One region of the Spirillospora sp. NPDC047418 genome, then DNA from elsewhere that is predicted to be linked to it. Evidence: riboswitches for the same ligand, from Rfam matches in the RefSeq annotation. Region 1 holds a riboswitch; the other holds the start of a gene.
What was found. Region 1 has a riboswitch for thiamine pyrophosphate ahead of thiO (glycine oxidase ThiO). Riboswitches for the same ligand answer to the same signal wherever they lie in the genome.
Positions count from the first base shown of each region.

Region 2: another riboswitch for thiamine pyrophosphate. It lies ahead of thiC (phosphomethylpyrimidine synthase ThiC); the one in region 1 lies ahead of thiO (glycine oxidase ThiO).

Region 1 covers NZ_JBEYTW010000013.1:43,468-50,856, reverse strand. Annotated here, with positions in the region: gene ABZ806_RS10890 (deoxyribonuclease IV) at 1-327, opposite strand, end outside; gene pknB (Stk1 family PASTA domain-containing Ser/Thr kinase) at 348-2,267, opposite strand; gene ABZ806_RS10880 (DMT family transporter) at 2,304-3,275, opposite strand; gene ABZ806_RS10875 (thiazole synthase) at 3,420-4,190, opposite strand; gene thiS (sulfur carrier protein ThiS) at 4,192-4,392, opposite strand; gene thiO (glycine oxidase ThiO) at 4,389-5,513, opposite strand; TPP riboswitch at 5,503-5,615, opposite strand; gene ABZ806_RS10860 (NAD(P)/FAD-dependent oxidoreductase) at 5,711-6,925, shown strand; gene ABZ806_RS10855 (Rv2175c family DNA-binding protein) at 7,007-7,381, shown strand.
Region 2 covers NZ_JBEYTW010000028.1:24,984-32,372, reverse strand. Annotated here, with positions in the region: gene clsA (cardiolipin synthase ClsA) at 1-423, opposite strand, end outside; gene ABZ806_RS19350 (sensor histidine kinase) at 544-1,704, opposite strand; TPP riboswitch at 2,016-2,129, shown strand; gene thiC (phosphomethylpyrimidine synthase ThiC) at 2,125-3,846, shown strand; gene ABZ806_RS19340 (TetR/AcrR family transcriptional regulator) at 4,041-4,625, shown strand; gene ABZ806_RS19335 (metallophosphoesterase family protein) at 4,627-5,463, opposite strand; gene ABZ806_RS19330 (anthrone oxygenase family protein) at 5,543-6,046, opposite strand; gene ABZ806_RS19325 (NAD(P)H-binding protein) at 6,079-6,918, opposite strand; gene ABZ806_RS19320 (AraC family transcriptional regulator) at 7,000-7,389, shown strand, end outside.

The DNA.
Region 1 (7,389 bases):
GCCGGTGTGGACGACGACGCCGCGGGCGCCGATGGCCCGGCCGCGGGTCAGCGAGTGGCGGACGGTCGCGACCGACTTGGCCAGGGTCTCCGGGGTGGGGGAGCCGAAGTTCACCAGGTACGGGGCGTGCACGTAGACGGGGATGCCGTGCTCGCGGAGCCTCGCGTCCTCGGCGGGCCTCCCCTCGGGGAGCGCCCAGCCGCGCGGGTTGGAGACGAACACCTGGATCGCCTCGGCGCCGATCTGCGCCGCGTACTTCAGGCCGCCGGTGGCGAGGCCGCCGGCCACGGGGACGTGCGCCCCGACGGGGCTGTTCGGTGAGGTCATAGCCGGTTCAGCCTAGCCGGTCACGGGCCCCGGACGATGGTGACCGTGGAGCCGCGCCGGGCCTCGCCGCTGGAGGGCGACTGGAACCGGACGACGTCGCCGCCGAAGCCCGTCACGTTGACCTTGAAGCCGGACTCCTTCAGGGCCTTCCTGGCGTCGTTGACGGTGTGGCCGGTCATGTTGGGGACGGGGACGTTCTGGTCGCCGCCGTCGTCGCAGCCGAACTGGAACGGGCCCGCGTCGACGATGCAGTCGCGCTTGTTGACGACGATGGTGACGTCGTCGCCGCGGGAGACGCCGGTGCCCTCGGCCGGGTCCTGGCTGATCACCGTGTTGGGCTCCTTGCCGCCCACCTGCTTCTTCTGGACGGTGACGTTCAGGCCCATGGAGCGCAGCTGGTTCGCGGCGGCGTCCCCGTTCCGCCCGAGGAGGCCGGGCATCGACATGCCGGTGGAGACGACGATGGCGACCGGCTCGTCCGGCGACCGCTTCTCGCCGCCGTCCGGGTCGGTGCCGATGACCTTGTCCTTCGCGACGGTCTGGGACGGGCTCGTGCTCGTCTCGCCCACCGTGAAGCCCTTGTCCTCCAAGGTCTTCTTGGCGTCGGCGAGGCTCTTGCCCGCGACGTCGGGGACCTCGCGGGGCGTGATCCCCCTGGACGGCGTGAGCGTCACCGTCTGCCCCTTGGCGACGCGGGCGCCGGCGGGCGGGTCGGACTTGGCGACGCCGCCCTTGTGGACGCGGTCGTCGTAGACCGCCTTGGCCGTCCGCACGTCCAGCCCGTTGGAGCGCAGCTGGTCGCGGGCGTCGGAGACCTTCATGCCGATGATCGACGACGGGACGTGCTCGTACTGGCCGGACGTCTGGTACCAGACGGCCCAGCCGAGGATGAGCGCGGCGATCGCGCCGAGGGCGACCAGGACGTAGCGGCCGGTCAGCGCGCCGATGGCGCGGTCGGCCTTCGTGCGCCGCGGGGCGTACTCCTCGGCGGGCACCGTGCGCGGGTCGAGGACGGCGGTGTGGCCCTGCGGGGGCGCCTCCAGCACGCTCGTCGTGCCCCGGCCCGACTCCTCGATGCGCCGGTCGAAGTCGCGGGGGAGCCCGCCGAGCACCTCGGCGACCTCGGCGTGGTACTGGTTCGCGTCCTGCGGGCGGCGCGCCGGGTCGTGGCCGGTGGCGTCGGTGACCAGGTCGTCCACCCGCCGGGGGATGCCGGGCACCAGGTGGGACGGCGGCGGGACCGTCTCGTTCACGTGCTTGTAGGCGACCGCGAGGGGCGTGTCGGCCTGGTGGGGGAGCTGCCCGGTGAGCAGCTCGAACAGCATGATCCCGGCGGCGTACACGTCGGAGCGGACGTCGGCGCTGCCGGACAGCACCTGCTCGGGCGCGAGGTAGCCGACCGTCCCGATGATCATGCCGGTCTTGGTCATCTTGCTCGCGGTCTCGGCCCGGGCGAGCCCGAAGTCGGCGACCTTGACCTGGCCGTCCTCGGTGATCAGCACGTTCTCGGGCTTGACGTCGCGGTGCACGAGCCCGGCGCGGTGCGCGGCGCCGAGCGCGGCGAGCACCGGCTGCACGACCTCCAGCGCGGCGCGCGGGCCGAGCCGGCCGCGCGCGGCGAGGGTGTCGCGGAGCGTGCGGCCCGCGACGTACTCCATCACCAGGAAGACGTGCTCGCCGTCGGTGCGCTGGTCGTAGACCGCGACGACGTTCGGGTGCGACAGCGCCGCCGCGGCCTTGGCCTCCCCGATGAAGCGGGCGACGAAGTCCTCGTCGGAGGCGAGTCCGGCGTGCATCACCTTGATCGCGACGGTGCGGTCGAGGCGGAGGTCCCGCGCGAGGTAGACCGTCGCCATGCCGCCGCGGGCGATGCGGGACTCAATGCGGTAGCGCCCGTCGAGCACCTGCCCGACGAGTGGATCTTCCACCGTCGTGTCCATCGGTGCGAGTTTACGGGCGGATCGCAGCGGATCTCATCAGTCGTGAGTATGAGCATCGATGAGCCCCGGGGCCGATGCGGCCGGGGCGCCCGGTTCCGCTGGGGCGGCCGGGGCGCGCCGCCCGGGCCGACGGGTGCTGCGGGACACGGCCACGCCGGCCAGGCACAGCAGGCCGCCGGCGAGCGTGACCAGCCCGGGGATCTCCCCGAGGAACAGCCACGACATCCCGACGACCAGGGCGGGCACGGCGTAGGTCGTGGCGCCCATCTTCCCGGCGGACGTGCGGGCCAGCGCGTAACCCCAGGTGGTGAACGCGATCGCGGTCGGGAAGACGCCCAGGTAGACCATGTTGAGGGTGGCCCCGGCCGGGGCGTCCGCGGCCTGGGACACCAGCTGCCCGGCGAACGGCAGGCAGAACAGCGCGCCGACGGCGCACGCGAACGTGGTGAACTGCAGCGCGGAGGCGTGCCGCAGCGCGGGCTTCTGGCTGACCACGCCCGCCGCGTACGTCACGGCGGCGACCAGGCAGAGCAGCACCCCGCCGACGGACGCGCGGCCCTCCCCGGACATCGACAGCCCGACGACGGCGGCACCGGCGAACGACACGGCCATGCCGGCGATCAGCCGGGGCGCCAGGCCCTCCTTCAGCAGCCAGCCGCCGAGGAGCGCGATCAGGATCGGGCCGATGTTGACGACGAGGGACGCGGTGCCCGCGTCCACGAGCTGCTCGCCCCAGTTCAGCGCGACCATGTAGGCGCCGAACCACAGGACGCCCGCCGTGACGATGCCCGGCCAGGCCGCCCTGGGCGGCAGCCCCTCGCGCCGGACGAGCCACAGGGCGCCCAGCACGACCGTCCCGGACAGGAGGCGGCCGAGGGCGAGGGCGCCGGGACCGTACTCGGCTCCGGCGCTGCGGATCGAGACGAAGGCGGACGCCCACAGCACCACCGTGATCGTGGCGGCGGCGACCGCGCGCCGGTCGATGCGACCTGTGCTCTCCTGCTGCATGTCATGCACCTTAGGTATGGGACATTTCCACGAACACCGAAGGAACATGCCGGGTCGCGGCATGCCCAAATGGACCGGCCCCAGTCTGCTGACGTGCTGGTTTCAGGTCTAGCGAATATTCCTACAGGCGATTCTTTAGCTCTTCTACGAGGTGGCGAGGCCCTCGAACGGCGACGACGCCTGCGCGTAGCGGCGCTTCGGAATGCGTCCGGCCAGCCTGGCGAGGCGCCCGGCCTCGACCGCGTGCCGCATCGCCGCCGCCATCCGCTCCGGGTGCCGCGCGCGGGTGACGGCGGTCGCCAGCAGCACGGCGTCGCAGCCGAGCTCCATGGCGAGCGCCGCGTCGGACGCGGTGCCGAGCCCGGCGTCCAGGATCACCGGCACGCCCGCCCGCTCCACGATCAGCTCGATGTTGTGCGGGTTGCGGATGCCGAGACCCGACCCGATCGGGGAGCCGAGCGGCATCACCGCGGCGCACCCGATCTGCTCCAGGCGGTGCGCCAGCACCGGGTCGTCATTGGTGTACGGCAGCACGACGAAGCCGTCGTCGACGAGCTGCTCGGCGGCCTCGACCAGCTCGATCGGGTCGGGCAGCAGCGTGTGCTCGTCCGCGATCACCTCCAGCTTGACCCAGTTCACGCCGAGCGCCTCGCGGGCCAGCTTGGCGGTGAGGACGGCCTCCCCGGCGGTGAAGCAGCCCGCCGTGTTCGGCAGCACCCGGATGCCGCACTCCTTCAGCACGTCCAGCACCGAGCCGCGCGCGGACGGGTCCACCCGCCGCATCGCGACCGTGGTCAGCGCCGTCCCGGACGCCGTCAGCGCCTCCCGCAGCACGTGCATGCTGGGCGCGCCGCCCGTCCCCATGATCAGCCGGGAGCCCAGCTCCTCCCCGGCGATGACCAGCGGATCCGACATGTCAGCCTCCTTGCACGGCGGTGAGCACTTCGATGCGGTCGTCCTCGCGCAGCACCGTCGTCTCCCACGCGGAACGGCGGACGACCTCGTCGTTCAGCGCGGCCGCCACGCCGGTCCCGGCGGCGCTCACCGACGCGACGACCGCGGCGACGCTCGTGCCCTCCGGCAGCTCGCGCGGCTCGCCGTTGACGATCACCTTCATGCTCGCACCTCGGAGAAACGGGCCGGGGAGAACGGCCCGGCGACCTCGGGGACGGGGGCGTCCAGCAGCATCGCGGACAGGATGTCGGCGCTCACCGGGGTCAGCAGGACGCCGTTGCGGAAGTGCCCGGTGCCGACGAACAGGCCGGGCGGCCCGGCCGGGCCCATGACCGGCGCGTTGTCCGGGGAGCCGGGCCGCAGCCCGGCGGCGACCTCGGCGAACTCCAGCTCGGTGATGCCGGGCAGCAGCTCGCGGGCGTCCCGCAGCAGCTCCCACAGCCCGCCGGCGGTGACCCGCCGGTCGAAGCCCAGCTCCTCCTGGGTGGCGCCGAGGACGATCTCGCCGTCCGCGCGCGGCACCAGGTAGACCGACGAGCCGCGGACCAGGCCGCGCGTGGTCCGGGTGAGGAAGGGCGTCCGGGTGCGGAGCCGCATCACCTGGCCCTTCACCGGGCGGACGGGCGGGACGGCTCCCGGCGGCAGCCCCTCCAGATCGCCCGACCAGGGCCCGGCGGCGATGAGCACCCGGTCGGCGCGGATCTCCGTCCCGTCGTCCAGGGCGACTCCGGCCGCCGCGCCGCCCTCGGTCAGCAGACGCACGGCCCGCCGCCGGACCAGCCGCACGCCGAGCCGCTCGGCCGCCGCGAGCAGTGCCGCGGTGAGCCGGCGCGGGTCGATCGAGCCGTCGCGCGGGGCGAGCAGCCCGCCGCGCACGCCCGGCGCGAGCATCGGCTCCGCCCGGCGGCTCTCCCGGCCGGTCAGCGCCTGGACGGGGATGCCGAGGCTCTCCTGGAAGCGGCGCAGGTCGTCGAGGTAGGTCAGGTCGTCGGAGTCGAACGCGACCTGGAGCAGCCCGTCGGTGCGGTACCCGGTCCCGAGGCCGGTCAGCTCCTCCAGTTCGGCGACGAACGCGCCGTACCGGTCGCGGGAGGCGAGGCCGAGCCGCAGCAGCGGCTCCTCGCCGTAGGTCAGCTCGCTGACCGGGGTGAGCATGCCCGCCGCCACCGACGAGGCGCCGCTCGCGGGGGACGGGTCGATCACCGTGACCGCGGCGCCCCCCGCCGCGGTGCGCCAGGCGGTCGCGAGGCCGATGACGCCCGCTCCCACGATCGCGATCTGCATGCGCGCTCCCTTCGCCGGCATGATCCGGATCAGGTCCGGCGGTCGGCGGCCCGGTCAGCCGCCCTCTCAGCCCGGTCGCACCGGACTCCCGCGCTCTGTAACGTTTTTACCCGGTTCCCACCCTACGACCTCGGCGGAGCCGTCCATCATCTGGACAGGTGTCCACCCGAAAATCGCGGCGCATTAGGCTGGCCTTCATGGAGAGCGTGATCGTCGTGGGTGGCGGGCTGGCCGGCGTGCGCGCCGTGGAGGCCCTGCGGGGCAAGGGGTACGGGGGCGCGCTGACGCTCGTGTCGGCGGAGCGGCACCGGCCCTACGACCGGCCGCCGCTGTCGAAGGCCGTCCTCGCGGGCGAGTCCGACGACACGACCGTCGACGCGGACTGGGACGCGCTGCGCTGCGACCTGCTGCTCGGCGAGCGCGCCACCGGCCTGGACCTGCACGCGCCGGGACGCGGCGGCGTGCTCGCGTCCACGGCGGGCGGCCTGCCGTTCGACGGGCTGGTCATCGCGACCGGCGCGGCCCCGGTCACGCTGCCGGGGGACGGCCGCCAGCACGTCCTGCGGACCGTCGACGACTCCCGCGACCTGCGGTCCCGGCTCACCGAGGGCGCCCGGATCGTGATCGTCGGGGCCGGCTGGATCGGCGCGGAGGTCGCGACCACCGCCGCGAAGAAGGGCTGCCGGGTCACCGTCGTGGAGGCGGCCGACACCCCGATCGCCCACGCGATCGGGCCGGAGGTGGGCGCGCTGACCGCCCCCTGGTACGCCGAGGCGGGCGTCGAGCTGCGCACCGGCGTGAAGGTCGCGGCGGTCGAGGAGGGCGGCCTGGCCCTCGCCGGCGGCGGCCGGATCGAGGCCGACGAGGTCGTGGTCGGCATCGGCGTCCGCCCGGAGGTGTCCTGGCTGGACGGCTCCGGCCTGCTGGTGCAGCGCGGCGTGGTCACCGACGGCTCGTTCCGCGCCTACCAGGGCGAGGAGGAGCCCGGCGCCCTCCGCCCGGACATCGTTGCGGTCGGCGACTGCGCCGCCTGGTGGTCGGCGCGCTACGGGCGGCGGCTCCTCGTCGAGCACTGGGACACCGCCCTCAACGCGCCCGAGACCGCCGCCGCGGCGCTCCTCGGGCAGGACGCCGCCTACGACGCCGCCCCGTACTTCTGGTCCGAGCAGTTCGGGCGCATGGTCCAGTACGCGGGCAGCCACGCCGCCGCCGAGCGGCTCGTCCACCGCGGCGACCCGTCCGGCCGCAAGTGGTCGGTGGTGTGGCTCACCGGCGACCGGCTCGACGCGATCCTCGCCGTCGACCGGCCCCGCGACCTGGTGCAGGCGAGGCGGGTGATCGCCGCCGGGACGCCGGTGGACCCCGTGGCGATCGCCGACCCGGACGTCCCCGTCCGGCAGGCCGTTCGCTGATGGCGATCGCCGCGGCGGCGGATCGGCTGTCCAGGGGGTTTGAGCGTTCCGGAGGCGTGGTAGCAAGGGGGCGTGACGCAGATGCACGCAACCGTTGACAGCGCACTCGACCCCCGGACCGACGCCCTCGCCGGCGAGTGGCTCACCCTCCGCGAGACCGCCGACCGACTCGGGATCAAGTCCAACCGGATCAAGCAGTTCATCCACGAGCACCGCATCCTCGCGGTGCGCCGGGGCGGTGAGCCGATGGTGCCCGCGGCCTTCATCAAGGACGGCCAGGTCATCAAGGGGCTGCCCGGCACACTGACCCTCCTGTCGGACGCGGGGTTCGACGACGTGGAGACCATCCGCTGGCTGTTCACCGCCGACGACACCCTGCCGGGGACGCCGGTGGACGCGCTCACCGAGAACCGGGGGACCGAGGTCCGCCGCCGAGCCCAGGCCCTCGCCTTCTAGAACCGACC
Region 2 (7,389 bases), on a different contig from region 1:
GTACAGCAGGCACATGGTGCCCGCCTTCCCGATGAAGTGGACGGGAAGCGTGCCGCCGTACCCGAGCCGCCGCACGATCGGCGCGATCGGCAGGATCGCGAACTCCCGGGCGACCAGCAGCACCACCAGCCACAGCGGGATGATGTCGCGGATCGTGAGCCCGATCAGCGTGGCGAGGATGTAGAGGCGGTCGGCGGCCGGGTCGAGCACCGTCCCGAGCCTGCTGGTCTGGTTCAGCGCGCGCGCCAGCTTGCCGTCCAGCCAGTCCGACAGGCCGGCGAACACCAGCACGCCGAGCGCCCACCAGTCGGCCTCGGCGAGAATGAGCCACAGGAACAGCGGGACGCCCACGAGCCGGGCCATGCTCAGCATGTTGGGCACCGTGAAGATCCGGTCCTGCGGGGCCTGCTGCAGAGTGGTCACCGACGCGTTCGCCTCCCCTGGTCCCCTTGATCCTGACCCTACCGGTAAGGGTTGGAAAGCCCTCGACGGCGTCGGACCGGTGAGTCGGGCGCGGCGGGGCCCGTCCGGGGGCGGTCCCGGTCATCGCGGGCTGACGGCGTCCGCGAGCGGCAGGACGGCCGTCACCACGAATCCGCCGCCCTCCCCCGGACCGGCGTCGAGGGTCCCCCCGACGCTGCGCGCCCGCTCGATCATCCCGAGGATCCCGAACCCCTCGGGAGTGCCGCCGGACGGCCCGTTCCCGTCGTCGGCGACGCGCACGACGAGCCCGCCGCCGTCGCGCGTGAGGCGCACCGTGGCGCGCCTCGCCGCGGAATGCTTGACAACGTTGGTCAAGGCCTCCTGGACGATCCGGTACGCGGCGACGCCGATCTCCGGCGGCAGCGTCCCGAGGCCGCCGTCCGCCAGCCGCACGTCGAGCCCGCCGCCGCGCGCCGCCCGCACGAGGTCGCCGATGCCGTCCGGGCCGGGCAGCGTCCCGGACGCCGCCACGTCGGTGCCGCGCAGGACCTGCAGCGTGCCGCGCAGCTCGGTCCGGGCGTCCCGGCAGGTGCCCGCGATCGACGCGAGCGCCTCGGCCAGCTCCGCCCGGTCGAGCGGCCGGTCCCCGCGCACCAGGTGGGCCGCCGCGCCGGCCTGCACGCCGATCAGCGTGATGCTGTGCGCGAGGAGGTCGTGCAGGTCGCGGGCGATCCGCAGCCGCTCCTCGGCGACCCGCCGCCGCGCCTCCTCCTCCCGCGTGCGCTCGGCCCGCTCGGCCCGCTCGGTGATCGTCGCGAGGCGCGCGCGGTGCACCCGCCACACCTGGACGGCGATCACGACCGACACCACGGCCTCGATGACCGCGACCTGCTCCCGGACGGAGCTGCCGCCCGCCCGCATCGCCATCCCGAGCACGCACACGGCCAGCAGGAACGCGGCGACGCCGAGGACGATCCGCACCCGCCGCCCGAGGACGGCGTAGGCGAACAGCGCGATCACCTCGGCGGGCACGAGCGCGTGGTGCTGGTACTGCGCGAGGTGGTACGGGAGCACCAGGACCACCAGCGCCACCAGCGCCGGCGCCGGCCACCGCCGGATCACCGCGAGCGGCACGTGCGCCGCGGCCAGCAGCAGCGCCCCGGCCGCGTCCAGTTCCCGGACTCCGGGCCACGCCACCGCCGCGGCCGCCGCGATGCCCGCCAGCGCCATCGCGGGCAGGGCGTCCCTTGCCGTCGCACCGATCCGAGGCAGCGTCACCACCCGCCCATCCTCCCGGATCCCCGCGACCACCGCACACCGCCCCCGCACACCGCTCTCGGACACCGCCCCCGCCCGGCGATCCCGCGCGGCGGTCCCGCCCGGCGATCCCGCGCGGCGGTCCCGCCCGGCGATCCCGGGCGGACAGCCGGACAGCCGGACAGCCGGACGGCCGGGCGGCCGGACGGCCGGGCGGCGGGGCGGCCGGGCGCGGAGGGCGGCGGGGCGGCCGGGCGCGGAGGGCGGCGCGCGGGCGCGTCCTACCCCAGGGGCGGCGGTTGCGGCAACGGGGGTGCGGCGGGTTAGCGTCGGGCACGACAGATCGCGGGGGCCCGGCGAACCGGGCTGAGATAGCGGCTGGGACGGCCGCTGACCGCATGAACCTGACCGGGTAATGCCGGCGTAGGGAGAGATCGAGTCGTCATGACACAACACGTGGTTCCAGCCGCCCGCAAGACCTACCTGCGGGGTTCGCGCCCCGACATCCGGGTCCCCATGCGGGAGGTGCCGCTGACCAGCGGCGACGCCGTCGTGCTGTACGACACGTCGGGGCCGTGCACCGATCCGGCCGTGGAGACCGACGTCCGCCGGGGACTGCCCGCGCTGCGGGAGGCGTGGATCGCCGAGCGCGGCGACACCGCCCCGTACGCCGGGCGGCCCGTGCGCCCCGCGGACGACGGGCGGCGCACGCCCGTTCCGGAGGACCTGCTGCCGCGGCGGCCGCGCCGCGCGACCGGCGGCGCGGTGACGCAGCGCGCGTACGCGCGGCGGGGCGAGATCACACCGGAGATGGAGTTCGCCGCGCTGCGGGAGGGGGTGGCACCGGAGTTCGTCCGGGACGAGCTGGCGGCCGGGCGCGCGGTGCTGCCCGCGAACGTCAACCATCCCGAGATCGAGCCGATGGTCATCGGCCGCAACTTCCTGGTGAAGGTGAACGCCAACATCGGGAACTCGGCGGTGGCGTCCTCGATCGAGGACGAGGTCGAGAAGATGACGTGGGCGACCCGCTGGGGCGCCGACACCGTCATGGACCTGTCGACCGGGAAGGACATCCACACGACGCGGGAGTGGATCCTGCGGAACTCGCCGGTGCCGGTCGGGACCGTCCCGCTGTACCAGGCGGTGGAGAGGGTGGGCGGCGACCCGGCGGAGCTGACCTGGGAGGTCTTCCGGGACACGGTGGTCGAGCAGGCCGAGCAGGGCGTCGACTACATGACCGTCCACGCGGGGGTGCTGCTGCGGTACGTGCCGCTGACGGCACGCCGCAGGACCGGGATCGTGTCGCGGGGCGGTTCGATCATGGCGGCGTGGTGCCTGGCGCACCACGAGGAGAACTTCCTGTACACCCGCTTCCGGGAGCTGTGCGAGATCTTCGCCGCCTACGACGTCACCTGGTCGCTCGGGGACGGCCTGCGCCCCGGCTCCATCGCGGACGCCAACGACGAGGCGCAGTTCGCCGAGTTGCGCACGCAGGGCGAGCTGACGGCGATCGCCGCCGGGTACGGCAACCAGGTGATGAACGAGGGGCCCGGCCACGTCCCGATGCACAAGATCAAGGAGAACGTCGACCGGCAGCAGGAGTGGTGCGGCGGGGCGCCGTTCTACACGCTCGGCCCGCTGACCACCGACATCGCGCCCGGCTACGACCACATCACCTCGGCGATCGGCGCCGCGATGATCGGCTGGCACGGCACGGCGATGCTCTGCTACGTGACGCCGAAGGAGCACCTCGGGCTGCCGGACCGCGAGGACGTCAAGGCCGGCGTCATCGCCTACAAGATCGCCGCGCACGCCGCCGACCTCGCCAAGGGCCACCCGGGGGCGCAGGCGTGGGACGACGCGCTGTCGGACGCCCGGTTCGACTTCCGGTGGGAGGACCAGTTCAACCTGTCCCTCGACCCGGACACCGCCCGCGCGTTCCACGACGCGACGCTGCCGGCGGCGCCGGCGAAGACCGCGCACTTCTGCTCGATGTGCGGCCCGCACTTCTGCTCCATGAAGATCACCCGGGACGTCCGGCGGTACGCGGCCGAGCGCGGCCTGGACGGCGAGGCCGCCCTCGCCGCCGGGATGCGGGAGAAGGCCGCGGAGTTCACCGCCGCCGGCGGGCGGCTCCATCTCCCGCTCTCCCCCGGGGATTCCTGACGTAGGCGCAGGTCGGCGCGGGCCCGCCGCACACCGGACGCGGCACCGGACGCGGCACCGGACGCGGCGGGCCCGGCCATCCCGGCGCGGGCCGGGCGCGGCGGCGCGGCTAGTATCGAGGGACCGTTCCAAAGCCGCGGACCCCCCCGAATCGCCGCAGGCCCGTACCCGCCGGGAAAGGACCGACGACTCACGTGACCAGCGACGACACGCCGCAGGCCCCCGCCCGTGCGGTGCGGGCCGACGTGCGCCGCAACCGGGCGCGGCTGCTCGCCGCGGCCCGCGAGACGTTCCAGCGCGACGGGGCCGACGCGTCCCTGGAGGGCGTCGCCCGCACCGCCGGCGTCGGCATCGGCACGCTCTACCGCCACTTCCCGACCCGCCAGCACCTCCTGGAGGCCCTGCTCGCCGACGTGTACGCGGACCTGGCCGCCGCCGCCCGCGAACTGCAGGCCTCGCCGGCGCCCGGCGAGGCCCTGATGACGTGGCTGCGGGCGTTCGTGTCGCGGGTGACGGTGTTCCGCGGGCTGGCGGCCTCGGCGGTGGTGTCGCTGCGGGAGGAGCGGGCCGAGCCCGGCTGCCCCCGCCGGGCGATGTGCGAGGCCGGCGAGGCGCTGTTCGCCCGCGCGCAGCAGGCCGGGGACGCACCCGCGGGCACGGCGTTCGCCGACGTCCTGTGGCTCGCCGGCGCGATCGCGGCGGGCACCGAGCGGGAGCCGGCGGCCGCCGAGCGGCTGCTGTCGCTCGCCGCCGCCGGGATGGCGCCCGGCGCCCGGTAGGTCAGTCCGTCTCCGGGACGGGCAGGACGCGGCGCGGGCCGCGCGGCGCATCGCCCTTCCGGCGCCATTCGCGCGGATAGCCGACCGACACCTCGATGTGCGGGACGTCCCCGGTCCAGATCGTCCGGGGGATGTGCAGGTGCCCGTACACGACCGATACCGCGCGGTACCGGTCGTGCCAGCCGGCGGTGCGCTCAGTGCCGCACCACTGCGCGAACTCCGGGTACCACAGGACGCGGGTGGGTTCGCGGACGAGCGGCCAGTGGTTGACGAGCACGGTCCGCGTGCCCGGCTCCAGAGCCGCGAGGCGCTTCTCGGTGTAGGCGACGCGGGCGTCGCACCAGGCGTCGCGCGTCGGGTGCGGGTCGGGATGCAGGTAGACCTCGTCGGTGCACACGACGCCCGCCTCGTGCGCGACCTCGAGGGCCTCTTCCTTGGTGGACGTCCCGTCCGGGCGGAACGTGTAGTCGTACAGGATGAACAGCGGCGCGACCGTCACGGGGCCGCCCTCGCCGTCCCAGACGGGATACGGGTCCTCGGGGGTCAGCACGCCGAGGCCCCGGCACATGTCCACGAGCCGCCGGTAGCGGGCCTCCCCGCGCAGCTGCACGGGGTCGTCCTTGATGGTCCACAGCTCGTGGTTGCCGGGGACCCAGAGCACGGTGGCGAAGCGGTCGCGCAGCAGGCGGAGGGTCCACTCGACGTCGGCGAACCGCTCGGCGACGTCCCCGGCGACGATCAGCCAGTCGTCCCCGGACGCGGGCCGCAGCCCCTCGACGAACGCGCGGTTCTCCGGGAACCCCACGTGCAGATCGCTGATCGCATAGACACCGCCCATCCAGTGATCGTAAGCCCGGCGCGCGCGAGCGGCCCGCGCTCCGGAGGGGGCGCGGGCCGCTTCGCGGGGATTCCCGTCGTCAGCTGCTCCTGCCCCAGAAGTAGACGCCCAGGCTCATCGCGAGGACGCTCGCCCAGCTGAACACGGCCCGGACGGTGTTCCAGGCGGTCCAGCGGCCGGAGTAGTCCGACCAGATCCTCGCGGCGTCGGCCAGGTCCTTCGGGATCGTCACGCCGTCCAGGTCGTTGTTCATGGGGATGTTCACCGCGAAGCTCGGGACGAGCGCGCCGACGAGGTACACGCCCGCGGCGGCGAAGAACAGGAGCGCCGCGGACTTCTGGTCCAGAGTCAGCAGCAGCACGCCCGCCGCGGCCGCCAGCACCGGGACCAGCATGAACATCCCCACGAACACCGGGTTCTGGATCTTCTGGTTGATGGACTGCATGGCGTCGATCGCCGACCCCGGCTTCGCCGCGTTCAATCCCGGCATCACGCCGGTCGAGAAGCCGAAGAACGTCCCGGCCATGCCGGCCGCCATGATGAGGGAGAGCGTCACCGAGACGCCCGCGAGAGCGGATTTCATCGTCGTTCCGTTTCTGGTCGCAGATGGTCGGGTCAGGGGGTCCAGATGCCGCTGGCCGCGGTGTCGTGCGCGTACGCGGCGAAGTCGCGGGGCTCGCGGCCGAGGGCCCGCCGGACGCCGTCGGCGGGCGCGGCGTTGCGGCCGTCCAGCACGGTCGTGAACAGGTACGTCAGGAAGCCGATGACGTCGCCGGGCAGGCCGTGCTCCTTGAGGGCCGCCGCGTACTCGTCCGCGCTCACCGGGACGAAGGCGATCTCCCGCCCGGCCGCCCGCCCGATCTCCGCGACGGCCTCGGCGAAGGTGAGCGCGCGGGGGCCGGTGACCTCGTAGACCTCGCCGGCGTGGCCGTCCCGGGTGAGGGCCGCGACGGCCACGTCCGCGATGTCGCCGGCGTCCGCGAACGGCTCCGGCACCTCGCCGGCGGGGAGGACGACCTCGCCCGCGCGGACGGGGTCGAGGAGGTAGTCCTCGCTGAAGTTCTGCGCGAACCAGGCGGCCCGCACGACCGTCCATACCAGGCCGGACTCCTGGACGATCCGCTCGCACTCCCGCGCCTCGGGTTCGCCCCGCCCGGAGAGCAGGACCACGTGCCGCACGCCCGCCGCGGCCGCCTCCGCCGTGAAGGCGGCGACGGCCTCCGGCGCGCCGGGCGCCGCCAGGTCCGGGTAGTAGGACAGGTACACCTTCTCGACGCCCCGCAGCACCGGCGCCCAGGTCGCCTCGTCCGCCCAGTCGAAGGCCGGCGACGCCGACCGCGAGCCCATCCGGACCGGGACGTCCAGGGCCTCCAGCCGCTCCACCACGCGGCGGCCGGTCTTGCCGGTGCCGCCGAGGACGAGGGTCAGGCCGTTCTCTGTTTCCGTGTTCGTCATGCTTTGAGTCAACAGCGCGGCCGTTCCAGCGACCATCGTTGAGAAGCTCGCCCGCATACGCGAGCGTCTAGGCTGGCCCCCATGGACGCCCTCACCGACCTCCTCGACGGGCCGCGCGCCCGGGGGGCGTTCATGCTCCGCTCGACCCTCGTGCCGCCCTGGTCGGTGCGCATCCAGGACGAGGCGCCGCTGACGCTGCTGTCCATGGTCAGGGACGACGCGTGGCTGATCCCCGACGACGGCGACCCGCAGCGCGTCGTCCCCGGCGACATGGTCATCTTCCGGGGGCCCGACCCCTACACCGTCGCCGACGACCCCGCCACCGAGCCGCAGATCGTCATCCACCCCGGGCAGCGCTGCACCACGCCCGACGGGACGAGCCTGTCGGAGGCGATGGACCTCGGCGTCCGCGCCTGGGGCAACGACCCCGGCGGGACGTCGGTCATGCTGATCGGCACCTACCAGATGCGC